4 regions of the Pseudomonas sp. R1-1 genome follow, and region 2 is predicted to be linked to each of the others. Evidence: predicted binding sites of a transcription regulator. Region 2 holds the regulator's gene; each other region holds the start of a gene.
What was found. Region 2 encodes FliA, which starts transcription of late flagellar genes. Its sites were predicted from a motif close to CTAAAGTTTNNNNNNNNNNNGCCGNTAA; they were not measured.
Positions count from the first base shown of each region.

Region 1: flgM (flagellar biosynthesis anti-sigma factor FlgM) is a predicted target of FliA. The motif match lies at 4,684-4,711, and genes of this name have one in related genera.
Region 3: J3P75_RS27025 (methyl-accepting chemotaxis protein) is a predicted target of FliA. The motif match lies at 2,847-2,874, and genes of this name have one in related genera.
Region 4: J3P75_RS13200 (methyl-accepting chemotaxis protein) is a predicted target of FliA. The motif match lies at 2,864-2,891, and genes of this name have one in related genera.

Region 1 covers NZ_CP071663.1:1,653,499-1,660,755, reverse strand. The annotation lists gene flgD (flagellar hook assembly protein FlgD) at 1-695, opposite strand, end outside; gene flgC (flagellar basal body rod protein FlgC) at 711-1,154, opposite strand; gene flgB (flagellar basal body rod protein FlgB) at 1,158-1,565, opposite strand; gene cheR (protein-glutamate O-methyltransferase CheR) at 1,935-2,762, opposite strand; gene J3P75_RS07600 (chemotaxis protein CheV) at 2,809-3,741, opposite strand; gene flgA (flagellar basal body P-ring formation chaperone FlgA) at 3,824-4,585, shown strand; gene flgM (flagellar biosynthesis anti-sigma factor FlgM) at 4,747-5,073, shown strand; gene J3P75_RS07585 (flagella synthesis protein FlgN) at 5,122-5,589, shown strand; gene J3P75_RS07580 (flagellar brake protein) at 5,678-6,424, shown strand; gene J3P75_RS07575 (MFS transporter) at 6,497-7,257, opposite strand, start outside.
Region 2 covers NZ_CP071663.1:4,449,969-4,457,225, forward strand. The annotation lists gene J3P75_RS19935 (protein-glutamate methylesterase/protein-glutamine glutaminase) at 1-55, opposite strand, end outside; gene J3P75_RS19940 (chemotaxis protein CheA) at 105-2,375, opposite strand; gene J3P75_RS19945 (protein phosphatase CheZ) at 2,430-3,218, opposite strand; gene J3P75_RS19950 (chemotaxis response regulator CheY) at 3,236-3,607, opposite strand; gene fliA (RNA polymerase sigma factor FliA) at 3,775-4,515, opposite strand; gene fleN (flagellar synthesis regulator FleN) at 4,512-5,342, opposite strand; gene flhF (flagellar biosynthesis protein FlhF) at 5,459-6,799, opposite strand; gene flhA (flagellar biosynthesis protein FlhA) at 6,811-7,257, opposite strand, start outside.
Region 3 covers NZ_CP071663.1:6,061,797-6,069,053, forward strand. The annotation lists gene J3P75_RS27015 (amino acid adenylation domain-containing protein) at 1-223, shown strand, start outside; gene J3P75_RS27020 (SRPBCC family protein) at 247-714, shown strand; gene J3P75_RS27025 (methyl-accepting chemotaxis protein) at 851-2,731, opposite strand; gene J3P75_RS27030 (sigma-70 family RNA polymerase sigma factor) at 3,043-3,543, shown strand; gene J3P75_RS27035 (FecR domain-containing protein) at 3,543-4,544, shown strand; gene J3P75_RS27040 (TonB-dependent siderophore receptor) at 4,632-7,136, shown strand; gene J3P75_RS27045 (PepSY-associated TM helix domain-containing protein) at 7,214-7,257, shown strand, end outside.
Region 4 covers NZ_CP071663.1:2,908,981-2,916,237, reverse strand. The annotation lists gene J3P75_RS13220 (LysR substrate-binding domain-containing protein) at 5-913, shown strand; gene J3P75_RS13215 (MmcQ/YjbR family DNA-binding protein) at 910-1,269, shown strand; gene J3P75_RS13210 (DUF1294 domain-containing protein) at 1,460-1,888, opposite strand; gene J3P75_RS13205 (undecaprenyl-diphosphate phosphatase) at 1,885-2,715, opposite strand; gene J3P75_RS13200 (methyl-accepting chemotaxis protein) at 3,019-4,653, shown strand; gene pnuC (nicotinamide riboside transporter PnuC) at 4,804-5,367, shown strand; gene J3P75_RS13190 (AAA family ATPase) at 5,364-5,888, shown strand; gene J3P75_RS13185 (hypothetical protein) at 6,211-6,660, shown strand; gene J3P75_RS13180 (adhesin) at 6,662-7,234, shown strand.

The DNA of each region.
Region 1 (7,257 bases), 2.8 Mb from region 2:
GCAACGGTGCCCTTGCCGGCCAGGTTGAGCATCAGCTCGCCGCCGGTCTGGCTGATCGTCACGCTGTTGACGGTCGCTGGCAGGTAAGTCGCCAGGTCCGTCGCGGTGCCGTTGATCGGTGCGTTGGCCTTGAAGGTGTAAGTACCGACCGGCACCACGGTGCCTGCGGTGTCCTTGCCATCCCAGGTGAAGCTCGCGTCGCCAGCGGCGCGGCTGCCCAGATCGATGGTGCGAACGGTTTTTCCGTCCTTGTCGGTGATGGTCACGGTGCCACCAGCAATCGACGAAGGCACGGTGACCGAACCGGTCAGGCCTTTGCTCGGGTCATCGAGCTGTGCGGTGTTGGTCTGCACGATCACGTTACGGCCAACCAGCGACGACGCTTGCAGCGCCTGCGACGAGTTGTAGTTGCCGGCCAGGCCACTCACGGTGGAGTTCAGCGTGGTGATGCCTTCGAGGCTGCTGAACTGCGCCAACTGGGCAACGAATGCACTGTTGTCCTGCGGGTCGAGCGGGTTCTGGTTTTTCAGCTGGGTCACCAGCAACTGCAGGAACGCATCCTTGCCCAGCGCTTGTCCGCCGGTGCTGCTGTTGGTCGCCGAAGCAATGCCATCGGTGGTCGAACTGGTCTTTTTCGACGAGTTCGACAGAATATCATTCATGCTCAGGGAGCTGGTGGTATCGGTAACGCTCATGGCAGTCGCCCCTTATTACTGACCGAGGGTCAGCACCTTCTGCATCATGGTTTTGGCGGTGTTCATCATTTCGGCGTTGGTCTGGAACGAACGGCTCGCGGAAATCATGTCAGCCATCTCTTCCACCACGTTGACGTTCGGGTAGTAGACGTAGCCCTTGGCGTCGGCCGCGGGGTGGTTGGGCTCGTAACGCGCTTCGAGGTTGCTCTGGTCTTCGACCACACCGAGCACCTGCACGCCTTGACCGGCCGCGTCCTGGTTCTGGAACAGCGAGTCGCTGCCGCCGCTCTGGCCGCCCTGGAACATGGTGGCGAACACCGGGTGACGGGCGCGGTAGGTCTGGTCGATGCTCGACGAGACGGTCTCGGCGTTGGCGATGTTCGAGGCCACGGTGTTCAGACGCGTGGTCTGGGCGCTCATGCCGCTTCCGGCAATGTTGAAAACGCTGGACAGGGACATGGATTACTCTCCGCGCAGGGCTGACACCAGCCCTTTGAATTTGCTGTTGAGCAGGGTGAAGCTGGCCTGGAAGCCGACGGCGTTTTCCGCGTAGTTGGACTGTTCCAGTTGAGCGTCCACGGTGTTCTGGTCGATCGAAGGCTGCATCGGCGTGCGATACATCAGCGACTCGTCGCCATTGCCCAGACCTTCAGCTTCGATGTGACGGCTGTTGGTCTTGTTCAGAGCGATGGTGCCGTTGGCGTTTTTCTGGCTCTGGGCTTCGAGTACTTTCGAGAAGTCCAGATCCCGCGCCTTGTAGTTCGGGGTATCGGCGTTGGCGATGTTGTTGGCCAGCACTTCGGCACGCTGGGCGCGGAAGCCCAAAGCCTTTTCGTGAATGCCGAGCGCTTTGTCGAAGCTGATGCTCATGTCGGGAACCTTCAGGTGACCGGTTTTTCGTAACTGAGCTTTAGCAAGCGTCGTGCCAGATTGCCAAACTCCCGGTTTCCGTGGCTTTGCGGGCGGGCGGCAACGCGGCAATGCCAGAAAAGCGGCAACCGGCTTCCGGCAGATGCCGCTTTTCTGCCGCTTGGTTGCCTCTTGCCCACGCCACCAATCCCCTGTAGGAGTGAGCCTGCTCGCGATAGCGTCAGGACATTCACCATCGTCGGTGCCTGATACGCCGCTATCGCGAGCAGGCTCACTCCTACAGAGGGGCGGTGGTGGTTTCGAGATAAACGCAGGCAAAAAAAACGGGAGCCCCCTGAGGACTCCCGTCTTGTTGTATTGCCGCGGCAATCACTTCGCCTTGTAAATGATCCCCGGGCTGCACTGGACCATCTGGTAATGGTCCGGCAAACCGTTCAGCGCTTCGGATGCGCCAAGGAACAGATACCCGCCCGGCTTCAACGTGCTGTGAATGCGCAACAGGATGTCTTTCTTCACTTCGGCCGAGAAATAGATCAGTACGTTGCGGCAGAACACGATGTCGAACTTGCCCAGCGCGGCATAGCTGTCGAGCAGGTTGAACGAGCGGAACTCCACCCGGCTCTTGATCGGCGCCTTGACCACCCAGCGCCCCGGCCCTTTCGGGTCGAAGTAGCGTTGCAGACGCTCCGGCGACAAACCGCGGCCGATGGCCAGGCTGTCGTACTCGCCGGTCTTGCAGTTGTTGAGCATCAGGCCCGACAGATCAGTGGCAACGATCTGCACGCCCATCTTCAACTGGCCGAGGTTGCTGCGCTCGAACTCGTCGATCGACATCGACAGCGAGTACGGTTCCTGACCCGACGAGCAGGCCGCCGACCAGATGCGCAAGCGCTGGTTGGGGCTGGCCTTGATCGCTTCCGGCAGGACCTTGTTCTTCAACACCTCAAACGGATAGGTGTCGCGAAACCACAGGGTTTCGTTGGTCGTCATGGCATCGACCACCTGCTCGCGCAAACCGCTGCGCGGCTGGGTCTGGATGCGTTGCACCAGCTCACCCAGCGACTTGATGCCTTGCTGCTCCATCAGTTTGTTGAGACGGCTGGAGACCAGATATTGCTTGTTTTCACCGAGCAAAATGCCACAGGCCTTTTCCAGGAAGACCCGGAACTGTTCGAAATCCAAATTACCCGTAGACAATGGTGCCGCCTCTTAAATCGTGTTGAACACCAGGGACAGTAGGTCCCTAGCTGATATCTGCTGCTTTGATCCGGTCGACTACCCGGGATGCCAGGTCATCAGGACGGAATTTGGCCAGGAAGTCATCGGCGCCGACTTTTTTGACCATCGCCTGATTGAATACCCCCGACAACGAAGTATGCAGGATGATATGGAGCTTTTGCATGCGCGCGTCGCCGCGGATTTCCGCCGTCAAGGTGTACCCGTCCATCTCCGGCATCTCGATGTCGGAAATCATCATCAGGAACTCTTCTTCCGGCTTCTTGCCTTCGTCGACCAGCTTGCGCAGGTAATCCAGCGCCTGCTTGCCGTCGTTCAGCGCCACCACTTCGACACCGATCGTCTGCAGACAACGGGTGACCTGCTTGCGTGCCACCGACGAGTCATCGACCGTCAGCACCCGCAGCGATAACGCCTTGGTCTGGGTCTCGACATCGACCACGCCCACCGAAATCGCTTCCGGCGTCGGTGCGACTTCCGCCAGCACTTTCTCGACATCGATGATTTCGACTAACTGATTGTCGACCCGAGTCACAGCCGTCAGGTAGTGATCGCGACCGGTGCCCTTGGGCGGCGGATGGATCTCTTCCCAGTTCATGTTGACGATGCGCTCCACCGAGCGGACCAGGAAACCCTGGGTCTTGGTGTTGTACTCCGTGATGATCACGAACGGACTGTTCTTGTCTTTCAACGCTCCGGAACCGGTCGCCATTGCCAGATCGAGGATCGGAATGGTCGCCCCGCGAATATTTGCCACCCCGCACACCACAGGACTGGACTTGGGCATCAACGTCAGCGACGGGCATTGCAACACTTCCCGTACCTTGAACACGTTGATGCCATAGAGCTGTTGACCGTCGAGACGGAACAACAACAGCTCCAGGCGATTCTGCCCTACCAGTTGCGTACGCTGGTTCACCGAATCCATTACACCCGCCATGCCCAGACTCCTACATCAACGCCAAGTGTTGTTGCGACGCACATTCATTGCTAAACGGCACGGCGCTTGCTTTTTAACCCGTATGAACATTCAAACGACATTTTCCCGACACCTGATAGCGCCTCTTCGCAGAGCGCTTGCCGGTGCGTGCGCCATTTGCTGCTTGTTCTTTGGCAGTCCTGCCCATGCTGATGCGGTTACCTTGCCTGACATGCTTATCGGCGTCACTCAGGGCTTTCTTGAGTTCACCGTAGAAGACTATCTGACGAGCAGTCAAACCGAAGGCCGTTATGAAATCGAAGTCAACCAGCTCGACCCACGCATGCGCATGCCGATGTGCGACAAGGAATTGACAGCGACGCTGGAGAGTCCGGCACGCCCTTTGGGCCGGGTTACGGTGAAGGTTCGCTGCGAGGGCACATCGCCCTGGACGGTGTTCGTACCCGCTCAAGTCCGGCTGTTTCGCGAGATTGTCACAACCACGCGTGCGCTCAAACGCGCTGGCATTATCGAGCCGCAGGACGTGACCTTGCGCGAGCGCGATGTCAGCCAGATCAATCAGGGCTTTCTGACTTCGGTGGACGAAGCGATCGGGCAGAAATTAACCCGACCAACGGTCGCCGATCAGGTCATCACCCAGGTTCATCTGGAGCAGGCGGAAGTCATTCGCAAGGGCGATCAGGTCGTCATCACCGCACGCAGCGGGACATTGGCCGTGCGCATGCCGGGCGAAGCCCTGGCCAACGGCGGCCTGAAAGAACAGATCCGGGTAAAAAACCTCAATTCACAACGGGTGATCAAGGCGCAGGTCACCGCGCCGGGACAAGTGGAAGTGGCCATGTGAAAGCCCTGTGAGAAAACTGGCGCCGACCTCGTCGCTTCCCTAAACTGTGTCGCAGCAGGACATGCCGCGATGCAGCCAGGCGCATTGGAAAAATGTGCCTAAAGTTTTCCAGGGGATAGCCGAAAACATGGCAAGCGTCCAAATTCCCAGAGGTTTTTATCATGGTCATCGATTTCAGCCGTTTGAACAGTTCCTCGTCACTGACAGGCAGCACACGTACCAGCAACGCCAAGGAAAGCGCTGAAAACAGCCCCTCCGCGCCGCTGAATACCCAGGCCGAACAGGCCAATGCCGCCAAAAGCGGGGAGTCGGTACACCTCAGCAATGAGGCTCAACAGTTGCAGAAGGTCACTGACAAGCTGCGCGATCAGCCTGCTGTCGACAAAGCCCGTGTGGCCGAGTTGAAAGCCGCGATTGCCGATGGCAGCTATAAAGTCGACAGCAACCGTGTAGCCAGCAAACTGCTCAACTTCGAAGCCCAGCGCTAGGCTTTTGCCGGCGCCAGGCTTTTGGACGCTTAAACCCCAAGGCCAGCCATGCACGACACTACTTTATTGCAACTGATCGACGACGACTTTGCTCCAGCGCAAGAATTGCTGGAGTTGCTGCAAACCGAATCCCTCGCGTTGCACGGTCGTGACATGCCCCTGCTGGAAGAAATTCTGGCGCGCAAGCAGGCGTTGATCATTCTGCTGGAACAGCATGGCCGCAAGCGCAGCGAAATCCTCGCCAGCCTCAATCTGCCGACCGATCGCAACGGCCTGCAACAACTGGCCGCGCAATCGAACATTGGCGAGCAGTTGTTGCGCCAGGGCGATGCCCTGACCGACCTGATCGCCCAATGCCAGGCAGCCAACGTCAAGAATGGCCAGTCGATCCGCATTCAGCAGGCCACCACGGCCAATCAGCTGAAAATCCTCACCGGGGGCGAACCGCCAGCGTTGTACGACGCCAGCGGCACCTTTGCCAAGCCCGCCAAACCGCGTCCGCTCAGCCAGGCATGAGCCGTTGATGCGCCAGCTCTATCAACCCGCGGAACATGCTGGCAAAATGCTGGCTAGTCGTCATATTTTGTCTGGAGATTGATAAACCGTGTCCAACGCCCTCAGCGCGGATGATGCTCCGCAGCCCCCTAAGGTGCTCACCACGCCACTGGAAATCTCCAGCAACCTGCGCCAGCTGCAGGACAGCCACGATCCGCTGATCATCACCTTCCACGAGCGCAGCCAGCGTTTTCAAAGCTACCTGATCAAAGTCGACCGCGACAGCGCCTCGATCGCTCTGGACGAAATGATCCCGCGCGATGGCGAACGCTTCCTGCTCGCCGGCGAGCCGTTCAAGGTTGAAGGTTTTCATGACGGCGTACGCATCGCCTGGGAATGCAACGGCACGCTGAACATCGAAGAATCCGACGGCGATCGCTTTTATACCGGCGAGCTGCCGACCGAAGTGGTTTACCACCAGCGCCGCAACGCCTTCCGTGCCGCGCTGAAACTGACCGATCTGGTCAGCGTTGAACTGGGCGGTGAAAAGCTCAAGTCGCCGATCCATGGCAAGCTGCTGGATATTTCCGCGACCGGTTGCAAGTTTCGCTTCGAAGGCGACATCACCGATCGCCTGCAACTGGGCCAGGTCTACGACCGCCTGATCGCCCCGCCGCTGTTCGGCAACCAGCCGATCGCTGTTGAACTGCGCTATCTGCACTTCGAAGAAAAGCTCAACATCACCTTCGCCGGCCTGCGCTTTCACAACATCAGCGGCCCGGCCGCGCGCAACGTCGAGCGTTTCGTTTATCAGCTTCAACGTGAAGCGCGGCGGTTTGATAAAGACGATCTCTGAGCCGTAGCGACCAACAAAAAGGGCAGCCCCTCACAGGGCTGCCCTTTTTGTTGCGCGGTGTTTATGTACGCTTCAGGGCCGCGCGCCACTGATATCCGGCGCAGGCTTGTCATCTGCGCTGCTCACATCATCTTCGGCCGTGGCTGGCGGCGGTTCGGCTGGCTCGGGTTCAGGTTCTGGACTGGACGGCGCCGGATCCTGGACCATCTGCTCCTGCACCACTTGCTCATCGACGCGTGGGTCGAGCGCTGCTACGAGTGGCGAACTCGACATGCTGTCCGGCATGGCCACGTGATGCAGCGGCGCATCATCGACCTGATGCAGATTGGTCACCGCCTTCGGCCGAATCCGCCACACCAGTACCAGCGCAAAAAAGCTGAAGAACGCATACAGACTCTGGCTGCCGAGAAACTTCATCAGCACGCCGGCCAGCAGCGGCCCGATGCTCGCGCCCACCCCGTAGGTCACCAGCAGCATGGCCGTCAGCGACACCCGTCGATCGCCCTCGACATGGTCGTTGGAAAACGCCACGGCCAACGGATAGAGACAGAACTGCACCAGCGAACAGAGGAAGCCCACCACAAACAGCACTTCCAGCGGCACCTGCGGCAGCACCGCCAACGGCAGCGCCGCCACTGCCAGAAACCCGGCGAAGCAGCGGATCAGCAACGCCCGGTCGTAACGATCGGACAACCAGCCGAGCGGCCACTGCACCAGCAAACCAGCAAAAATGCAGCTACCCATGAATAGACCGACCTGCTCGGTCGACAGCCCTTGCTGTGAGGCATACAACGGCGCCAGGCCGTAAAACGAACCGATGATCAAACCGGCGC
Region 2 (7,257 bases):
AGACGCGGCGGCGGAAAAACCCCGAATCGTCCACCACCAGGACTTTGACTGCCATAAACACTCCATTAGGTGCAGCGGGACGTCAGCGCCCCGCCGCCCCGGATTCAAATACGCTTTGTGGCGTAACGCTTGAGCATGCTTGGAACATCGAGAATCAGTGCAATGCGGCCGTCACCGGTGATGGTGGCGCCGGACATGCCCGGAGTGCCCTGCAGCATTTTGCCCAATGGCTTGATGACCACTTCTTCCTGACCGACCAGTTGATCGACGACGAAGCCGATCCGCTGAGTGCCCACCGAAAGGATCACCACATGGCCTTCACGCTGCTCTTCGTGAGCGGCGGAGCTGACCAGCCAGCGCTTGAGGTAGAACAATGGCAGCGCCTTGTCGCGCACGATCACCACTTCCTGACCGTCGACGACGTTGGTGGTCGACAGGTCGAGGTGGAAGATCTCGTTGACGTTGACCAGCGGGAACGCAAACGCCTGGTTGCCAAGCATGACCATCAGCGTCGGCATGATCGCCAGGGTCAGCGGCACCTTGATGACGATCTTCGAGCCCTGGCCCTTGGTCGAGTAGATGTTGATCGAACCGTTGAGCTGGGAAATCTTGGTCTTCACCACGTCCATGCCGACACCGCGGCCGGACACGTCGGAAATCTCGGTCTTGGTCGAGAAACCCGGGGCGAAAATCAAATTGTAGCACTCGGTATCGCTCAGGCGATCGGCCGCGTCCTTGTCCATCACGCCGCGTTTTACCGCGATCGCACGGAGCACGTTCGGGTCCATGCCTTTGCCGTCATCGGAAATCGACAGCAGGATATGGTCGCCTTCCTGCTCGGCCGCCAGCACCACACGACCGCCACGGGCCTTGCCCGACGCTTCGCGTTCTTCCGGCGACTCGATGCCGTGGTCGACGGCGTTGCGCACCAAGTGGACCAGCGGGTCGGCCAGGGCCTCGACAAGGTTTTTGTCGAGGTCGGTTTCTTCACCCACCAGTTCCAGGTTGATCTCTTTCTTGAGCTGACGCGCCAGATCGCGAACCAGACGCGGGAAGCGCCCGAAGACCTTCTTGATCGGCTGCATCCGCGTCTTCATCACGGCGGTCTGCAGGTCAGCGGTGACCACGTCGAGGTTCGACACGGCCTTGGACATGGCTTCGTCGCCGCTGTTGAGGCCCAGGCGCACCAGACGGTTACGCACCAGCACCAGTTCGCCGACCATGTTCATGATCTCGTCCAGACGCGCAGTGTCGACACGTACGGTGGTCTCGGCTTCGCTCGCCGGTTTTTCAGGCGGTGGCGAGGCAGGCGCACGGGCTGGGGCCGGTGCAGCCGCGGCGGCGGGTTTTGGCGTTTCGGCTTTTGGCTCAGGCTTCGGCGCAGCTTTTGGCGCAGCAGCAGCGGCAGCCGGAGCCTTGGCGGCCGGCGTGGCCACGCTTGATGCGGAGCCAGCCGTTGCGGCGCTGGCGTCAAACTTGCCTTTGCCGTGCAATTCGTCGAGCAGCGATTCGAATTCGTGATCGCTGATCAGGTCGCTGCCGGCTGCGGCGGCGGCCGGGGCGGCGGCTGCAGGTGCCGAGGCGATAGCCGATTCCAGCGCATCGACAGCAAAATTGCCCTTGCCATGCAACTGATCAAGCAGCGCTTCGAATTCATCGTCGGTGATATCGGAGCTGTCGCCCTTGGCCGGTGCGGCCGGAGCCGCTGCAGTCGGCGCTACCGCGTCAACCGCGAACTGGCCTTTACCGTGCAACTGATCGAGCAACGACTCGAACTCGGCGTCGGTGATTTCATCGCTGGCCGGCACATCGGCGGCCGGCGCAGGGGCCGCAGCGGCCGGGGCTTCGGCTTCGGCCTTGACGGCGTTCAGCGAGTCCAGCAACTGCTCGAATTCGTTATCGGTGATGTCGCCGGATGCGTCGCCTTCGACGACCAGTTCCTCGATCATCTCAGCCACTGGCGAAGCCGGGGCTTCGTCAGCGGTTTGCGGCTCGGCCAGACGCGCCAGCGCGGCCAGCAGTTCTGGCGTGGCGGCGGTGATCGGTGCACGCTCGCGGACTTCGCTGAACATGCTGTTCACCGCGTCCAGTGCTTCGAGCACGACGTCCATCAGTTCTGCATCAACGCGACGCTCACCCTTACGGAGGATGTCGAACACGTTTTCGGCGATGTGACAGCACTCCACCAGCTCATTGAGCTGAAGGAAGCCGGCGCCCCCTTTTACAGTGTGGAAACCGCGAAAAATTGCGTTGAGCAGGTCTGCGTCATCCGGGCGGCTTTCCAGCTCGACCAGTTGTTCGGACAGTTGCTCAAGAATCTCGCCGGCCTCAACCAGGAAATCCTGAAGGATCTCTTCATCGGCGCCGAAGCTCATTAATGGGGTGCTCCTACAGGTCTAAAAACCCAAAAAACCCGAAATTCCGAAACTCTAGAATCCAAGGCTGGATAACAAATCGTCCACATCGTCCTGACCGGACACAACGTCTTCTCGTTTATCGGCATGAATCTGCGGACCTTCACCCTGCGAGAGATGTTTTTGTGGATCTTTTTCGGCAAGCATCGCAGCACGGTCATGTTCGATGCCCGCAAAGCGGTCGACCTGACTGGCCATGAGGACGAGTTTGAGCAGATTGCTTTCGACTTCGGTGACCAGTTGGGTCACGCGCTTGATCACCTGACCGGTGAGGTCCTGGTAATCCTGGGCCAGCAGGATGTCGTTGAGATTGCTCGACACCGCACGGTTGTCCGTGCTGCTGCGTGACAGAAAACCGTCGACCCGGCGCGCCAGCTCGCGGAACTCTTCAGCCCCGACCTCGCGACGCATGAAGCGACCCCAATCGGCGCTCAACGTCTGGGCTTCATCGGCCAGACTGTTGACCACCGGTGTGGCGCTTTCCACCAGATCCATGGTGCGGTTGGCCGCGGCTTCCGTCAGCTTGACCACATAGCCCAGGCGTTCGGTGGCGTCGGTGATTTGCGACACTTCCTCGGCCTGCGGCATGTGCGGATCGATCTGGAAATTGACGATCGCACTGTGCAGTTCACGCGTGAGCTTGCCCACTTCCTGATACAGGCCACGGTCACGGGTCTGATTGAGCTCATGGATCAGTTGCACCGCGTCGCCGAACCTGCCCTTTTCAAGGCTTTCGACCAGTTCGACCGCGTGTTTTTTCAGGGTCGATTCAAAATCGCCCTGTGAAGATTCGTTATGCTCCATAGCTCCCCCGCGCGTTCTCAGCCGATGCGTTCGAAAATCTTCTCGATTTTGTCTTTCAACGCCTGAGCCGTGAAAGGTTTGACCACGTAGCCGTTCACACCGGCCTGAGCGGCTTCGATGATCTGCTCGCGCTTGGCTTCAGCGGTCACCATCAGCACCGGCAGGTGCTTGAGTTTTTCATCGGCGCGCACGTGGCGCAGCAGGTCGATACCGGTCATGCCCGGCATGTTCCAGTCCGTTACCAGAAAGTCGATGCTGCCGCTGTTGAGGACCGGAATGGCGGTTACGCCATCATCGGCCTCGACGGTGTTGGTGAACCCAAGATCGCGCAGCAGGTTCTTGATGATCCGCCGCATCGTTGAGAAGTCATCAACGATGAGGATTTTCATGTCTTTGTTCAATTCGACCTCCAAGCAGTCTTAAACGCGCCCAGCACCTGGACGCGCCACTTCAATCAATTGGCGCAGCACTTAAAGTTTGTCTGGAGCACAACGGATCGAGACCGGCGCCGTTCATCACCGCACCAGCCTCGTTTCGCAGTGTCCCCACACTGCCTTCAGCGCGCTCGCCACTCCCCCAAACGCCCCCGCAAACGGGCCGCGCACTGGCTGTGTAACTGGCTGACCCGCGATTCACTGACGCCAAGGACTTCACCGATTTCCTTGAGGTTCAGCTCTTCGTCGTAGTACAGCGCCAACACCAGTCGCTCACGCTCCGGCAAATTGGCAATCGCGTCCGCCAGCGCGGCCTGGAAGCGTTCATCTTCCAGATCGCGTGACGGCTCCATATGAGCACTGGCGCCATCCTCGTGCAGCCCTTCGTGTTCGCCGTCCTGCAAGAGGTCGTCGAAACTGAACAGGCGGCTGCCCAAAGTGTCATTCAGAATCCCGTAATAATCGTCGAGACTCAATTGGAGTTCGGCCGCAACCTCGTGATCTTTAGCGTCACGGCCGGTTTTAGCTTCAATCGAGCGAATCGCGTCGCTGACCATCCGGGTATTGCGGTGGACCGAGCGTGGCGCCCAGTCCCCTTTGCGCACTTCATCGAGCATCGCGCCGCGGATTCGAATGCCCGCGTACGTTTCGAAACTGGCGCCCTTGCTGGCGTCGTATTTGGTCGACACTTCGAGCAGGCCGATCATCCCGGCCTGGATCAGGTCTTCGACCTGCACACTGGCCGGCAACCGTGCCAGCAAGTGATAGGCAATGCGCTTGACCAGTGGCGCGTAACGCTCGATCAACTCGTACTGCGCGTCACGCGCCGACTTCTTGTAAAGATTCATGCCACTGGCGGTCATATCACAGGCCCTGCGGTTTGCTGCACGAGACGCTCGACGAAAAACTCCAGATGGCCGCGCGGGTTGGCCGGTAGCGGCCAGGTGTCGACCTTCTGCGCGATGGCCTTGAAAGCCAGGGCGCATTTGGAGCGTGGAAAGGCTTCGTAGACGGCGCGTTGTTTCTGCACGGCCTTGCGCACGCTTTCGTCATACGGGACGGCGCCGACATATTGTAGGGCGACGTCAAGGAAACGGTCCGTGACCTTGGTCAACTTGGCGAACAGGTTGCGCCCTTCCTGCGGGCTCTGCGCCATGTTGGCGAGGACGCGGAAGCGGTTCATGCCGTAATCGCGGTTGAGCAATTTGATCAGTGCGTAGGCGTCGGTGATCGAGGTCGGCTCGTCACATACCACCAGCAACACCTCCTGCGCGGCGCGGACGAAACTGACCACCGAGTCCCCAATGCCCGCAGCGGTGTCGATCACCAGCACGTCGAGATTGTCGCCGATGTCGCTGAACGCCTGAATCAGGCCGGCGTGCTGCGCCGGGCTCAGGTGGACCATGCTCTGCGTGCCGGACGCCGCCGGCACGATGCGAATCCCGCCCGGGCCCTGCAACAGCACGTCGCGCAGTTCACAGCGGCCTTCGATCACGTCGGCCAGCGTGCGTTTGGGGGTCAGCCCCAGCAGAACGTCGACGTTCGCCAGACCGAGGTCGGCGTCCAGCAGCATGACCCGACGGCCAAGCTCTGCCAGCGCCAGCGACAAGTTCACTGACACGTTAGTCTTGCCGACGCCACCTTTGCCGCCGGTCACCGCGATCACCTGTACGGGATGCATGCTGCCCATGTTATTTCTTTACCTTGTCTTGCATAGACGGAGGCCACATTACTGGCTGCGCGTTCCGGATCGGAACAATGCGTGGCAGACCATCGATGTAGGTACAAAAACTGTTCATGATTACCTCAGCCAACCTGCTTGGTCGGGCTGTGATAGATATCAGCGAACATGTCAGCCATGGCTTCTTCGCTGGGTTCTTCCTGCATTTGCACGCTGACGGCGCGGCTGACCAGTTGATGACGGCGCGGCAGATGCAGATCATCCGGAATCCGTGGGCCATCGGTCAGGTACGCGACCGGCAATTCATGACTGATCGCCAGGCTCAACACTTCACCAAGACTGGCTGTTTCATCCAGTTTAGTCAGAATGCAGCCGGCCAGCCCGCAACGCTTGTAACTATGATAAGCGGCGGTTAGAACCTGTTTCTGGCTGGTGGTTGCCAGGACCAGATAATTTTTTGAGCGAATGCCCCGCCCGGCCAGGCTTTCCAGCTGCATGCGCAGCGCCGGATCGCTGGCCTGCAGGCCGGCGGTATCGATCAGCACCACGCGCTTGCGCAGCAGCGGATCGAGCGCCTGTACCAGCGACTGGCCCGGATCGACGTGGGTCACCGGCACATTGAGAATGCGCCCCAGGGTCTTGAGTTGTTCCTGCGCACCGATGCGGAAGCTGTCCATGCTCACCAGCGCCACATTCTGCGCGCCGTACTTGAGCACATAACGCGCCGCCAGCTTGGCCAGCGTGGTGGTCTTGCCCATGCCCGCCGGGCCGACCATCGCAATCACACCGCCCTCTTCCAGCGGCTCGACTTCCGGTACGGCAATCATCCGCGCCAGATGCGCGAGCAACATGCGCCAGGCCTGACGCGGCTCTTCGATATCGGTGATCATCGCCAGCAGATCGCGCGACAGCGGGCCCGACAGGCCAATGCGCTGCAAACGGCGATACAGATTGGCTTGCGCCGGGCGGCTGCCCTGCAGCTGATTCCAGGCCAGCGTGCCGAGCTGCACTTCCATCAGTTCGCGCAGGCTGTTCAACTCAAAACGCATCGAATCCAGCGCACGCGGATCGACGCCCGCCGAAGCCTGCGCAGGCGCTGCGGCCGGACGCGCCGGTGCAGCGTAGGTCGGCTCGGTCAACGGTTCGGCAGCGGTCAGCGGCAGGCCGGCCGTCAACGGCAGCCCGGCGAACAACTGCTGATTGGTGTTGCCGTCGGCTTCGCCACGCAGGCTCAATTCGGCCTGTGCGGTGACGATGCGCGACTGGGTCTTGCGCAGCTCGTCCTCGAGTTCCATGTTCGGAACCCGTGGCGCCAGCGCCGACAATTTGTAATCCAGTGCTGCCGTCAACTCGACGCCGCCGGCAATGCGGCGGTTACCGATGATGGCGGCATCAGCGCCCAGCTCATCGCGAACCAGCTTCATGGCCTGACGCATATCGGCGGCGAAAAAACGCTTAACTTGCATAAACCACTACCTCAGCCGTTGGGCCCTACTGTCGCAACGATGGTCACTTGCTTGTTGTCCGGTATTTCCTGGTAGGCCAGCACATGCAGTCCGGGGACGGCGAGGCGGCCAAAGCGCGAGAGCATCGCGCGGATCGGGCCGGCGACCAACAGGATCACCGGCTGACCTTGCATTTCCTGACGCTGCGCCGCTTCGATGAGCGAACGTTGCAGCTTCTCGGCCATGCTTGGCTCCAGCAGAACACCCTCTTCCGAGCCTTGTCCTGCCTTCTGCAGACTATTGAGCAATATCTGTTCCAACCTTGGTTCCAAGGTGATCACAGGCAGCTCGGACTCAGTGCCTACAATGCTTTGGACGATTGCACGGGATACGCCGACCCGCACGGCGGCCACCAACGCGGCGGTATCTTGACTCTTGGCGGCGTTGTTGGCGATGGCTTCGGCGATGCTGCGGATATC
Region 3 (7,257 bases), 1.6 Mb from region 2:
CGACTGGCAACAGCAATTGAGCCGAGTCGACGCCGACAACGCGCTGTTCGGCGTGCTCGGTTTTTACCTCAACGGCTTTGAAGAAGACATCGGCGACATCTCGCTGATCGGTCACGCCAACGCTGAAGCCGGAGTGCAGCAGATGGGCGCGCATTACCCGCAAAAATCCCCGGCACTGCTGCGCCGCGGCTGCGACTACCTGAAACAGATCAACTTCATCTGACGTCACCAAAAAGGAGCAACACCATGAGCAATCTGCAACCGGACACCCTGATCAAAAACCCCCACGGCTGCCACGTTGTGTCTTCGGTGCGAGTGCCGGCGGACGCGGCGCAAGTCTGGGCAGTGGTCGGCAACTTTGGCGCTTTCGAGCGATTCATTCCGGCGCTGTCGCACATCGAAATGACCGGCGAGGGCGTGTCCTCGCTGCGCAAGAAAGTCTTCAAGGATGGCAACGTCGTGGTCGAGCAACTCAACTCCCGCGATGAGCAGGCACTGAGCATGACCTGGACGACGATCTACAACACCTTGGGCGTGGCCAACCTGTGGGCGGCGATGAATGTCGAAACGCTGGGCGACGGGCAATCCCGGGCGACGTGGACGATCATTGCCGAGCCGGCGTCGGGAGGGGAGGAAGCGTTGCCGGGGTTCAGGGATTTTGTGCAGGGGTTTGCCAATGATGCGATGGGGAATGTGCTGAAGCTGTTTGTTTAAGAGTTGAGTCTGGCGGTGAATGCACCACCGCTATCGCTGGCAAGCCAGCTCCCACAGGATTCGAGTCGTCCACAAATAAAGTGTTCGCCGAAATTCCTGTGGGAGCGGGCTTGCCCGCGATTGAACGATAACGCAGTCAGATCTTGAAACTATCGACCAACTGCTTCAACCGGTTGGCCTGCTGCGACAACGCATCACAATCCTTCAGCGTCTCGTTGAGGTTGGCCACGCTCTGCTGGTTCAACAGGTTGATCTGGTTGACGTCGACGTTGAGGGTTTCCACCACCGCGGTCTGCTCTTCCGTGGCTGCGGCCACCGACTGGTTCATGCCGTCGATTTCGCCGATGCGCTGGGTCACGCTGACCAGGCGCAGACCGGCCTGATTGGCCACTTCCACGCTCTGCTCGCTGGACGCCTGACTGGCGTTCATCGTAGTCACCGCCTCACGCGAGCCGACCTGCAGCGAGGTGATCATCTTGTGGATTTCTTCCGCCGATTCCTGGGTGCGATGAGCCAGGTTGCGCACCTCGTCCGCCACAACCGCAAAACCACGCCCGGCCTCACCGGCACGCGCCGCTTCGATCGCGGCGTTGAGCGCCAGCAGGTTGGTCTGCTGCGAGATGCCTTTGATCACATCGAGAATGTGGCCGATGTTGTCGGTGCTCGCATTGAGGGTTTCGATCTGGGTGCACGACAAACTGATCTTCTGCGACAGCTCGGTCATCGCCTGAATCGTCTGCTCGACTACCTGACGTCCGTCGTCGGCCTGCTCGCTGGCGCCGCTGGCGTGTTGCGAAGCATCGGCAGCGTTGCGGGCGATCTCCTGGGTGGCGGCGCCCAATTGATTGATGGCCGCCGCGACGCTGTTGGTGCGCGCGCTTTGTTCGTCAGAGCCGACGATCGACGCGTTCGACGACGCCATGACCCGTTGCGACAAGTCGTGCACATGGCGGGTGGCCGAGGACACTTCGGAAATCGATGCGTGAATCCGTTCAACAAACTGGTTGAAGGCACTGCCCAGTTCGCCGAATTCGTCTTTGCCTTCTACCGACAGACGGCGAGTCAGATCGCCTTCGCCCTGAGCGATGTCCTGCATCGCACGGCCCATCGTGGTCAGCGGACGCATCAAGACGTTGATCAGCAGGCTCAACAGCAACGCAATCGCGGCCACGGCGACAAACATCGCGATCAGCGCCGAGGTACGGAATTGGCTGAGCGCCGCGTAGGCTTTGTCGTGATCGATCGACAGACCGATGTACCACTGCGCATTCGGCAGGTCGCTGACCGGGGTGAACGACAGAATCCGCTCCTCGCCATTGAGTACGACGTTCTGGTTGCCCTTCTCGATGCGCACGCTGGTGTTCGGGTAGATGTCTTTCAGGTTCTTCATGACCTGATCCTTGTCCGGGCTGACGATCACCTGACCGTCAGCGCTGACCAGGAACGCATGGCCGAGGCCACCGAAGTCCACCGAGTTGATGATCTTGACCAGGGTTTCCAGGCTCAGGTCACCCCCGACCACGCCGAGCAATTCACCGTTCTTCTTCACCGGCATGGCGATGGTCACTACCAGCCCGCCAACCGCGGCCATGTACGGTGGGGTCAGCATGGTTTTATCCGCGACCACCGCTTGCTTGTACCAGGGACGCTGACGCGGATCGTAGCCGTCCGGCATCTTCGCGTCCGGGCGTTGGGTAAACACTCCGTTGGCCTGGCCAACATAGGTGAACTGGAAATTCGAAGTGAAGGCCGGTTGATCGACCAGCCCCGGCAGATCGGCGTCCTTGCCCTGATGCGCGACGTTCTGCGCGAGGTTTTCCAGCACCAGAATCCGCCCGCTCATCCAGTTCTGCACGCTGCTGGCGGTCAGATCACCGGCCTGCTGAACGGAAGACTGAAGGTTCTGGCGAATGGTGCTTCGCTGCAGATAGTCGTTGTAGAGCGTGAACAGCGCGAACGCCAGGACCACGACGCCCGAGGCGGCCAGCAGAATTTTGTGGCTGAACTTTAGATTCATTTCATGGGACTTCTTATGCCAAAAGTGGGGATGCGTTCCGGATGCAACATTCCATGTACAGCGCAGGCAGCGTTCTTCCGGCCGCTCTACTTTGGTGCACGCATGTCTCACCAGTCTGTCGGCACACGTCGGAGAAATCTTAGGGTTGGGTCAGAAAAGGATGAGGTTTGGATCGGATTCCCGCCGAACGGCGGGCCAGAGCGGCTGGCGGAAGATTATTCCGAGCGTTGCGTGAGCAGCGGTTGCAAATTTTGCGACCCTTGAAGACAATGCGACTAATTATCATTTGTGACGTCCAGGCTGTCGCGTTCATGTCCTCCCCCGAGTTTGCGGTACAGACGCTTTATCATTGTCACCACGGCTGGCTCAACACCTGGCTGCGCATGCGGCTGGGCAACGCAGCGGATGCGGCGGATCTGGCACAGGACACCTTCGTCCGCCTGCTGCAACGCAGCGAACACCTGGAGCTCAAAGCCCCTCGCGCGTTCCTGCGCACCATCGCTCGTGGCTTGGTGATCGATCACTGGCGCCGTGAAGAAATCGAACGCGCCTACCTGGAAACCATCGCCCATTTACCCGAAGCCGAAACGCCCGGCAGCGAAGCCCGCGCGCTGATCATCGAACTGCTGGAAAGCATCGCGCGCATGCTTGAAGGACTGAAACCGAAGGTACGCCAGGCCTTTCTGCTGGCGCAGTGCGAAGGTCTTACCCACAAGCAGATCGCCGAGCAGATGGGGCTGTCGTTGCGCTCGGTGGAACGCTACGTTGCCGAAGCGCTGTATCACTGTTATGTCTTGCGGTACGCGCACTGATGCCCTTGGACAACGCTGCACTTGGCCGCCGCGCCGAGCCGCCACCGCAAGTGGTCAAACAAGCCATTCACTGGCTGCTGCGCCTGCGCAACAACCACGGCAATCCGCGTCTGAGCCGCCAGTGCGAACAATGGCGGGCCGAACATCATGAGCACGAACTGGCCTGGCAGCGTGTGCAGTCGCTGCAAGCCGAACTGAGCAGCAACCTGCGTGCGGTGCCCGGCGCACAGGTGGCGTTCAACACGCTGGAAAACAGTGCGCAAGGTCTCGGCCGGCGGCAGGCCTTGAAGTTGCTCTCAGGCGCATTACTGATGGGTTCCGCCGCGTGGCTAGCCAAGGACAGCGGCGCCTGGCGGCAGTGGAGCGCCGATTACGCCACCGCGACCGGTGAGCAGCGCGGTTTTCAATTACCCGATGGCACGCGCATCGAACTCAACACCGCCAGCGCGGTGGATCTGCATTACACGGCGCAGCAGCGCCTGATCAAACTCACTCGCGGCGAGATCATCGTCAGTTGTGGCGGCGCCGATGAAGGCGCGCCGTTCGATCGCCCGCTGCGCGTGCAAAGCCGTCACGCTATGTATGCGCCCATTGGCGCCCGCTTCATTCTGCGTGAGGACAACGATTGCAGCCGGCTCACTGTGACCAGCGGCCGCGTTGCCATTGTTTCCGGCGGTAATTCGGTCGAAGCCGTCGCCGGCCAGAGCTACCGCATCGACCACCTGCAGATTCGCCCGGTGCCGGTACCGGATATGGACGTCGGCGCGTGGGTCGACGGTTTGATCGTCACGCGCAATATGCGCCTCGGCGATTTCATCAATGAGGTCGGGCGCTACCGTCAGGGTGTGCTCAATTGCGCAACGGAGATCGCCAACCTGCGCCTGTCCGGGGTGTTCCGCCTGGAGGACACGGACAAACTGCTGGCGGTGCTGCCGCAGACCCTGCCGGTGCAATTGCGCTACCGGACACGCTGGTGGGTGAACGTGGAACACGCGGTGTGAAGTTTTTTGGCGGGTTTGCGCAACAGCTTCGGCTTAGTCAGTAAGCACTTCAATCCAAGCGTTTGCGACTTCCTACGGAAACCCACAATGACTGTCCGCGCCCACTGTAAGAACTCTCTGAATTTCACTGTTGAATCGAGTCTGCTGCAGCACGCCGTCCGCGCGGCGCTGTTTTCTACCGCGCTGAGCGTGGGTGTATTGCCGACTCTGACTTTCGCGGCCGACGCCAATGCCGGTGCGGTCAGCCCGCGCTATGACATCTCTGCGGGGCCGCTGGACGAGGCACTGAACCAGTTTGCCCGTCAGGCGGGCATCACTTTGTCGATGACCCCGCAACAGACTCAGGGCCATCAGTCACCGGGGGTTCGGGGCGAATATTCCACCGATCAGGCGCTGAGCCATTTGCTCGGCGGCTCGGGCCTGGAAGCCGTCACCCAGGATGGCAGCCGCTACATCCTGCGACCGCTCGCCGAGAGCGAAGCGCTGGCCCTGCCGACCACCGACATCAAAGGCTTCGCCCTCGGCAACGCGCTGGGCAGCATGGCGGGCTACAACGCCACTCACAGCCAGATCGCCACCAAAACCAGTACCGCATTGCTCGAGACTTCGCAAAGCGTGTCCGTGGTCACGCGCGAGCAAATGGACGACCAAGGCTCGCAGACCGTCTCTCAGGCCATGCGCTACGCCCCGGGCGTGCTGACCAATCCGTATGGCGCGACTCATCGTTACGACTACGTGGCGATGCGCGGTTTCAACGATGGCTCGGTGGACAACATTTATCTCGACGGTCTCAAGTCGATGGGTGACAGCGGCACTTACAGCACCCTGCAAGTCGACCCGTACTTTCTGGAGCGAGTGGATATTCTCAAGGGCCCTTCTTCGGTGCTGTATGGCCGCAGCTCACCCGGCGGTCTGGTCGCGCTGACGAGCAAGAAACCGCTGTACGAGGCCTACCATCAAGTCCAGGCCACGGTGGGTAATCAGGGGCAGCGCGGGTTGGGTTTTGACTTCAGCGGACCGGTCGATGACGACAAGCGCATCGCCTATCGTCTGACCGGTTTAACGGATCGCTCCGACACGCAATTCGACCACAACAAGGAAAAGCGCTACGCCCTGGCGCCGACGTTGAGCATCGACTTCAGCGAAGACACCTCGCTGACGCTGCAGGCATATCTGCAACACGACCCGGATGGCGGCTACCACGGTGGCGTGCCGGCCGATGGCACGATCCATCAGCGCAACGGCCAGCGTATCTCGACAGACTTCTTTGAAGGTGAGCCGGGTATCGATGGTTATTCGCGTGACCAGCAGTCCTTTGGGTATCAATTCGAGCATCGCTTCAACGATGTCTTCACCGCGCGGCAGAACTTCCGCTACCTCGATTCCAAAGTAAACATGGATCAGGTCTACGCCTATGGCTGGACCTCGCCGACCAGTAACGAGCTGAACCGCTATTACACGGGTGGTGATGAGCGTCTGCATGCGTTCATCGTTGATAACATGCTCCAGGCCGAGTTTTTTACCGATGCGACGAAGCATACCGTGCTGCTGGGCGCAGACTATCAGCGGCGCAAAACCGTGGTCGACTGGACCAGCGGCGGTCTTGCCCCGATCAATGCCTTCAACCCGGTGTACGGCAACTCGGCCATCGATATGTACGGTGAGACCAGTTATCTGCGGCGCCTGGAGCAGACCGGGGTTTATCTGCAAGACCTGATCGAAATGGACCAGTGGCGTTTCTCACTGGGCCTGCGTCAGGATTGGGTAGAGACATCTGACGAAAACCGCATCGCCGAAGCAGGACGCCCTGCCGGCACCGAGATCAATGATCGACGCACCAAACTGACCGGTCGCGCCGGTGCGCTGTATCTGTTCGAAAACGGCCTGGCGCCGTATATCAGCTACTCGGAATCGTTTAACCCGAACTCCTACGCCGACAGCGCCGGCAACCCGCTGGCACCGACCGACGGCACGCAATGGGAAATCGGCTTGAAGTATCAGCCGCCGGGCACCGACAACCTGTTCACTGCATCGCTGTTTCGCATCGATCAGGAGAACCTCGCGACCAAGCTGCCGCAGGAAAACTTCTACCGAGCGGTAGGGGCTGTTCGCTCTCAGGGGCTGGAGCTGGAAGCGCACATGCAGCTGACCGACAACCTCAAACTCCTCGGCAGTTACACCTTTACCGACATCGAGTATTCGAAGTCGATGGTCAGCACGTTGAGCACGCCGACCAACGTTATCGAGAACAAGGGCAACTCACCGACGCAGGCGCCGCGGCACATGGCCTCGTTGTGGGCTGACTATAAGTTCGACAGTGCCGCACTTGATGGCCTGCGCCTGGGTGGTGGCGTTCGTTATGTCGGCTACAGCTGGGCCGATGCGGAGAACACCCTGAAGGTGCCTTCCTATACGTTGTTCGATGCCTCGATTGGTTATGACTTGGGCAAGGTCGGTTTGAAAGGCGTCGACGTACGCCTGAATGCAAACAACCTGACCAACGAATCCTATGTGGCTTCCTGTGCCAGCCTGAACTTCTGCTACATGGGCGAAGAGCGCAATGTCGCGGCGACGGTCAGCTACCAGTTCTAACCATTTGTTTCGTGCATGAAAAAGCCAGCGCCTGAGCTATCAGGCGCTGGCTTCGTCGTTTTTGCAGGGGGGTTCTCATGCGTGCTTTTCTCGTGTTGTTGCACCGCTATATCGGTTTGGC
Region 4 (7,257 bases), 1.5 Mb from region 2:
TCGAATGCAAGACCTCAACGATCTCTACTATTTCGCCAAAGTTGTCGAGGCCGGCGGGTTCGCTGCGGCAGGGCGTTTGCTGGGCATTCCCAAGTCACGGCTGTCGCGGCGCATCGCCGAACTGGAAGAGCGCCTTGGCGCGCGACTGCTGCAACGCACCACCCGCCAGCTCAACCTGACGGCCGTCGGCGAGCGCTATTTGCGTCATTGTCAGGCGATGTTGCTGGAAGCCGAAATGGCTGACGAGGCAGTGGCGAGCATGTCCAGTGAGCCGCGCGGGCGCTTGCGGGTATCCTGCCCGACCGGACTGGCTCGGGAGATGCTGCCGTGGGTCATCAGCGAATTCCTCGGCAAATTTCCGCAGGTGCAACTGGAAGTGGTGCTGCTCAATCGTCGTGTCGATCTGGTCGGCGAAGGTTTCGATGTGGCGCTGCGCGTGCGCGAGCATGGTGATGAAGATCCATTGCTGGTTACCCGGCGTCTGCGTCAGGCGCAGATGGTCGTGGTCGCCAGCCCGGCTTTTGTCGCGGACCACTCGGTCAATCATCCGCAGGACCTGAAGAACCTGCCGGTGCTTGGTGCGCTAGAGGCTGATCGTCTGGTCCACGTGCGCTTGCTCGACGCCCAGGGCAAGAGTTTCGAGCTGAACATGGAAGCACGCCTGGGCATCGATGACTTTATTGTGCGCAAGGCTTGTGTGCTGGCCGGGCAGGGTTTCACCTTGTTGCCGATGATGTATTGCGAAGAAGAGCTGCGCAACGGCACGCTGGTGCAGATGCTGCCGGAGTGGTCATTGCCCGGCGGCTGGCTGCAAGCGGTGTATCCGCATCGGCGCGGGGTGATGCCGGCGGTGCGTGCGTGGATCGATCATCTGGTCGAATCGTTCAATGCCTGTGGGGAGCGACCGCTATGAGCAAGGGAAAAATGAGCGAAGCCGAAGTGGCGGCGTTCTGCCTGGCATTGCCGGGTGCTCGGGAAGATTACAAGTGGGGCGGCGTGCGCGTGTTTTCGATTGCCGGCAACAAGATGTTTGCCTTGCAGGGACTGCGTGGCGATTCATTGGCCTTCAAGGTCGACAAGGATCTGTTCCTCGGCCACTGCGACCGCCCGGGCATCCACCCGGCGCCGTATCTGGCGCGGGCGCAGTGGATCATCATGCACCCGCCCTACCCACTGGGCGCTGAGGAATTGCAGGGGCTGTTGCAGCGTTCGCATCAGTTGGTGGTGGGAAAGCTGCCGAAAAAGACCCAGATCGGTCTTCTGCTTTAAGCCCCAATCCTCCTGTGGGAGCTAGCCTGCTAGCGATAGCGGTGTGTCATTTTCGAATGCGCCGCCTGACACGCCGCTAACGCCAGCAGGCTGGCTCCCACAGGGGTTCGTGGTGTTCCAAGGTTAAGTGAGCCGAGCACAAAAATGTAGGAGCCAGCCTGCTGGCTCCTACAGGGTTTTGTGGTTTGGGTCAGAACAGTTTCAGCAGGTTCGAGCCGAGGAACAGCTGGTCGATCCAGAACACCTGATGCAGCGCGACGATCACCCAGAACAGAATCTGGAACGACACCTTGCGCGTCTTGTGCCGGAACAGTTGCTGGGCGATCAGTGCGCCCGGCCAGCCACCGGCCAGTTCCACGGTGTGGAGGATGTTTTCCGGGGTGCGCCAGGCATCGGTGCGGGCCTTGCGCTTGTCGGCCCAGTACATGAAGAACGCCAGCACGCTGACAATCCCGTAAGCCGCCAGCGGCACCAGGGAAATCCCGCGCAGCCACATCGACACGGAGCCGAACAGCGGCAGCGCGCACACCACCAGCAGCACCAGCAATTTGAATTTCAGATGCTGAATCGCGCCGCCCGAAGGCCGCCCTTCGGTGCGGCGTGCGCGGGAATCGTTCATGGCTTGGCCGCCGCCCAGTCGACCCAGCCGAATTGCCAGGTCGCCAGGATCACCAAGCCAAACACGATCCGGTACCAGGCGAACGCCGCGTAGCTGTGGCTGGCAATGAACTTGAGCAGGCCGCGCACGGCGATCATGGCGAAGATGAACGCGGTGACGAAACCGATGGCGAACACCGGGAAATCTGCCGGCACAAACAGCTCGCGATATTTATAACCCGAGTAGACCGCCGCGCCGACCATGGTTGGCATCGCCAGAAAAAACGAAAACTCCGTGGCGGTCTTGCGCGACAGGCCGAACAACAGGCCGCCAATGATCGTCGAGCCGGAGCGCGAGGTGCCGGGGATCATCGCCAGGCATTGGGCGAAACCGACTTTCAGTGCGTCCTTCCAGGTGATCTCGTCGACCGTTTCGGCGTGCACCTCGTGCTGACGCTTCTCCGCCCACAACATGATCACCCCGCCCACCACCAGCGCGGCCGCGACCGTGATCGGGTTGAACAAGTATTCGTGGATCAGGTCGGCAAAAATCACCCCCAGCACCACTGCCGGCAGGAAGGCGATCAGCAGGTTGGCGGTGAAGCGCCGTGCGCTCGGCTGGGTCGGCAGACCGATGACCACGTCGAGAATCTTGCGGCGAAACTCCCAGACCACCGCGAGAATCGCGCCGAGCTGGATAATGATATTGAACGCCATGGCCCGTTCGCCGCCGAAATCGAGCAAGTCGGCAACGATGATCTGGTGCCCCGTACTGGAAATGGGCAAAAACTCCGTCAGCCCTTCTACAACTCCTAGTATCAGTGCCTGCAAGGCCGTCCAAAGATCCATCAATCCCCCAAAGAGCGATGCGCAGCGGCATGCCCCGATAGTATTTTTTACGTTCACTGCGATCAGCGTAGCTGTTTATGGCTGTACCGATTCCGCGCGCACAGAATCCACACGAAACGGTAAAAATTCCGTGAAATTTCAAAATGGATTCAGGTTTTCACGCGCGGGGCCGAAATCCTAACAGACAAGCCTTAATAGCGCTGCCGCGTTATACGACTTGGGTCGCATGTACCCGCCCGCGTTATCGTGGCTGGATGCTGGCGGTCAATCATTACAAGAACAAGAACCCGGAGTGACAGCGTTATGAACAGCTTGCGCAGTGTGTCGATCAGCCGACGCTTGTGGCTCATCTTGATTGTGGCGGTGGTCATGTTGCTGACCTTGGGCGTGCTGATGCTCAAGCAGATCCATGACGACCTTTATCACGCCAAGGCCCAGAAAACCCAGCATGTGGTGCAGACCGCCAGCGGCCTGCTGACCTATTACCATGGCCTGCAAACCGCCGGCACCTTGAGCAAGGAAGCGGCGCAGCAACAGGCGCTGACGGCGATTCGCGGCCTGCGCTACGACCAGAGCGATTACTTCTGGATCAATGACCTCACGCCCGTGATGGTCATGCACCCGACCAATCCCAAGCTCGAAGGCCAGAACCTCTCGGCAATCCGCGACCCGGACGGTTTTGCGGTGTTCAACGAGATGGTCGCCATTGCCAAGGCCAAAGGCGCCGGCATGGTCAACTATCGCTGGCCGAAACCCGGCGCCACCGACCCGGTGGCGAAAACCTCCTACGTCAAACTGTTCGAGCCGTGGGGCTGGGTGATCGGCTCCGGCGTGTATGTCGATGACGTGCAGGCCGAATTCCAGGGGCAGATGCTGAAAGCCTCGGTGATCGGCCTGGCCATCGCGCTGATCATGGCGCTGCTGGTGATCCTGATCGCGCGCAGCATCGTCCGGCCGTTGCAGGAAACCGTCAACGCCATGGCCAACATCGCCAGCGGCGAAAGCGACCTGACCCGCAGCCTCGATACCCACGGCAAAGACGAAGTCACCGAACTGGCGCACCATTTCAACGCCTTCACCGCCAAGTTGCGCCGGGTCATCGGCGACTTGCAGGTATCGGCCAGCGCCCTCGGCCAGTCCTCAAGCGAGCTGGGCAACGACGCGTCGCAGGCGCAACAACGCAGCCAGCAGCAATCGCAGCAGATGGAACTGGTGGCCACGGCAATCAACGAAGTGACCTATGGCGTGCAGGATGTGGCGAAAAACGCCGAGCACGCCGCCGCCGAAATGCGTGATGCCGAGGCGCAGGCGCAACAGGGCCAGATCAACATCGACGGCAGCCTGCAACAGATCGACAGGCTGTCCGGCACCATCGATCAAGCGGTGGAAGTGATTCGTACGCTGGCCGCCGAAAGCACGCAGATTGGCAGCGTGCTGGAAGTGATCCGCTCGATTGCCGAGCAGACCAACCTGCTCGCGCTCAACGCCGCTATCGAAGCGGCGCGGGCCGGCGAGCAAGGTCGCGGGTTTGCCGTGGTCGCGGACGAAGTGCGCTTGCTGGCGCAGCGTACGCAGAAATCCACCGCAGAAATCCAGTCGATGATCGAGCGTTTGCAAAACCATTCCGAGGCCGCCGTGAAGGTGATCGGCGACAGCAGCAAGGCCTCACAACTGACCATCGAACAGGCGGGGCTTGCCGGAGCCAGCCTCAACGCGATCGGCCAGGCCCTGCGCAATCTCAATGGCTTGAACGCCTCGATTGCCAGCGCGACGTTGCAGCAGGCGCATGTGGTTGAAGACATCAATCAGAACGTGACGCAGGCGGCGGGGCTTTCGCACAGCACGGCGTTGGCGGCGGAGCAGTCGAGTGCGGCGAGTTTGCGGCTTGGGCAGTTGAGTGAACAGCTCAACGGGTTGCTGCGGCAGTTTCGCGTCTAGTCACGCTCCTTTGTAGGAGTGAGCCTGCTCGCGATAGCGGTGTTTCAGACAATGTGAGTTTTGCTGACACACTGCTATCGCGAGCGGGCTCACTCCTACATGTTTTTGTGTAAAATCCGCCCCTTTCTTCATTCCCCCCAAGGATCCTCCATGTCCGGGCTCGAACTGTTTGCCGCCGCCCTCGGTGTGATCGCCGTCTGGCTGACGGTCAAACAGAATCCGTGGTGCTGGCCGATCGGGCTGGTCATGGTGTTGCTCTACAGCTGGATCTTCTTTGAGGTGAAGCTGTATTCGGACATGTTGCTGCAAGTGATCTACGCCGCGCTGCAACTCTACGGCTGGTGGCAATGGACCCGCGCCGGGACGATGCACGACGGGCGCGCGGTGACGCGGCTGGATGCGCGCGCAATCGCCCTTGGCCTCGGCGTCGGCGCGCTCGGCAGTCTGCTGCTCGGCGCGGCGATGGCGCACTGGACCGACGCTGCACAACTGTGGCTGGATGCCGCGCTCACCGGTTTCAGCCTGGTCGCGCAGTTATGGATGGCGCAAAAGCGTCTGCAATGCTGGGCGCTGTGGTTTGTGCTGGATGTGATTTTCGTCGGGTTGTTCATCTACAAGGGCCTTTACCTCACCGCCGCGTTGTACGGGCTGTTTACCTTGCTCGCGGTTCAGGGCTTTCGCGAATGGCGCGCCGACCCGGCGCTGCGCACATGAAAGTGGTGGTGCTGACCGGCCCGGAATCCAGTGGCAAGAGCTGGCTGGCGGCGGGCCTGCAGCAGCGCTTTGGCGGCTTGCGCGTGGATGAATATGTGCGCCGCTTTATCGAACTCAATCCCCGCGACACCTGCCTGGACGACATCCCCGACATCGCTCGCGGCCAGTTGCAGTGGGAGGACGAAGCGCGGGCGCAGCGGCCTGAACTGCTGATTCTCGACACCCACCTGCTGAGCAATATGCTCTGGAGCCAGACGCTGTTCGGTGCCTGCCCGGCGTGGCTGGAGCAGGAATTGCTGACGCGGCATTACGACCTGCACCTGCTGCTGTCACCGGAACAGGTCGACTGGACCGACGATGGTCAGCGCTGCCAACCGGATCTCGTCGAGCGACAGGCCTTCTATCAGGCGACTCGACAGTGGCTGGAGCAGCATCAACAACCGCTGCAAGTCATTGCCGGCAACTGGGCCGAGCGCCAGGCGCAGGCTTTCGCTGCCGTTGAGCGTTTGCTGGCTGAATGACCCGAACGCGGGCCACGTGTCCATTGCTGAAACACCTTCCCTCACTCAAAAGGCCGATCTCAACACGGTTTACAGCTTTGTCATGGGTGGTGTATCAACGCTGAAACACCCTCGCACCAAGCCTTGTTCCAGAGCGTTGCCCAGCCAGTCGCCAGCTCAGCAGCAACCTGCCTGTTTCAAAGTTGAAACAGATCCCCACACAACGCAGGTAAATATTTCCGTAACCCTCTGAAATTAAAGTCTATTCAAAAAGCGGCACAGCTTTCGCTCTCTCCTTCACAACGCTGACCAAGGGCAGCCCGTTAAAGAAGGAGTCGCAGCCGTGGGGACTTTCAAAACCGGATTGACCTGTCTTGTGCTGATCGGATCGGCAGCCAGCGCAGTGATCAGCTTCAGCGTGCAGGCCCAAGGCAATGGCGTGATCGTCCTGCAGCGCGACGTTCAGCCGATCCCGATCGGGCGCAATGGTGGCAAAGACCCCTACCCGACCACCGTCAACGCCAACCCTTCGGCACGTATCAATCAAACCGTCGGCAGCACTGAACTCAGCGACGGCGATTTCGCCAGTGTCGCCAGCGGTTCCTCGATTCGCGGCAACATCACCACGCCCAATTCCAACCTGCCTGGCATGAACACCCTGACCAACCAGAACGGTCTGCCCGGCATGCGTGTGGGTAGCGGCGGCGGTGCCGGTGGCTCGATTTCCAATACCGTCAACCGTGCCATGAGCACCGGTCTGGCGCCTCTGACCCGCATGGCCGGAGGCCAATAAGATGAATCGCACCCTGCTGCTTCTCGCCCTGCTCGGCTGCACCAGCGCCATGGCTGATTCGAACACGGTCAACCGCGCGCACATTCAGGACTCCGGCACACAGTACCGCGGCAATTTCAACGTCAACCAGGCCGCCGGTGACCAGATGCAGCAAGCCAATACCAAGGCGATTGCCATCGGCACCGAATCCCATGCGACCACGCAGGTCATGCAGAAAATCGATACGCCCGCCAGCCGCGCCATCGACGCGAGCGCCAACATCGGCGGCCACGCTTTCAGCAATGGCAACGGCATCCTCGGTGTGAACCAGGGCGCCGGGGCCAACAATCAAATGGCCAACGTCACGCGCGTCAGCATCAGTGCTGCCCCGCAAAGCGTTGACGACAGCGCCCTGTCGCAACAGAACGTGGCGTTTTTACCGAACTCAGGAGCAACTGGCACCTCACCCGGCAGTCGCCAGGTCACGACAAGTGATCAGGCCTTCACCGGCAGCCGTGGGGTAATCCAGGTGAACCAGAGTGCCGGGGTGGGGAACCGAATGGCCAACACCCTGAGCATCCGGGTCGCAGACTGACCCATACAAAGTGCAAGTGGAAA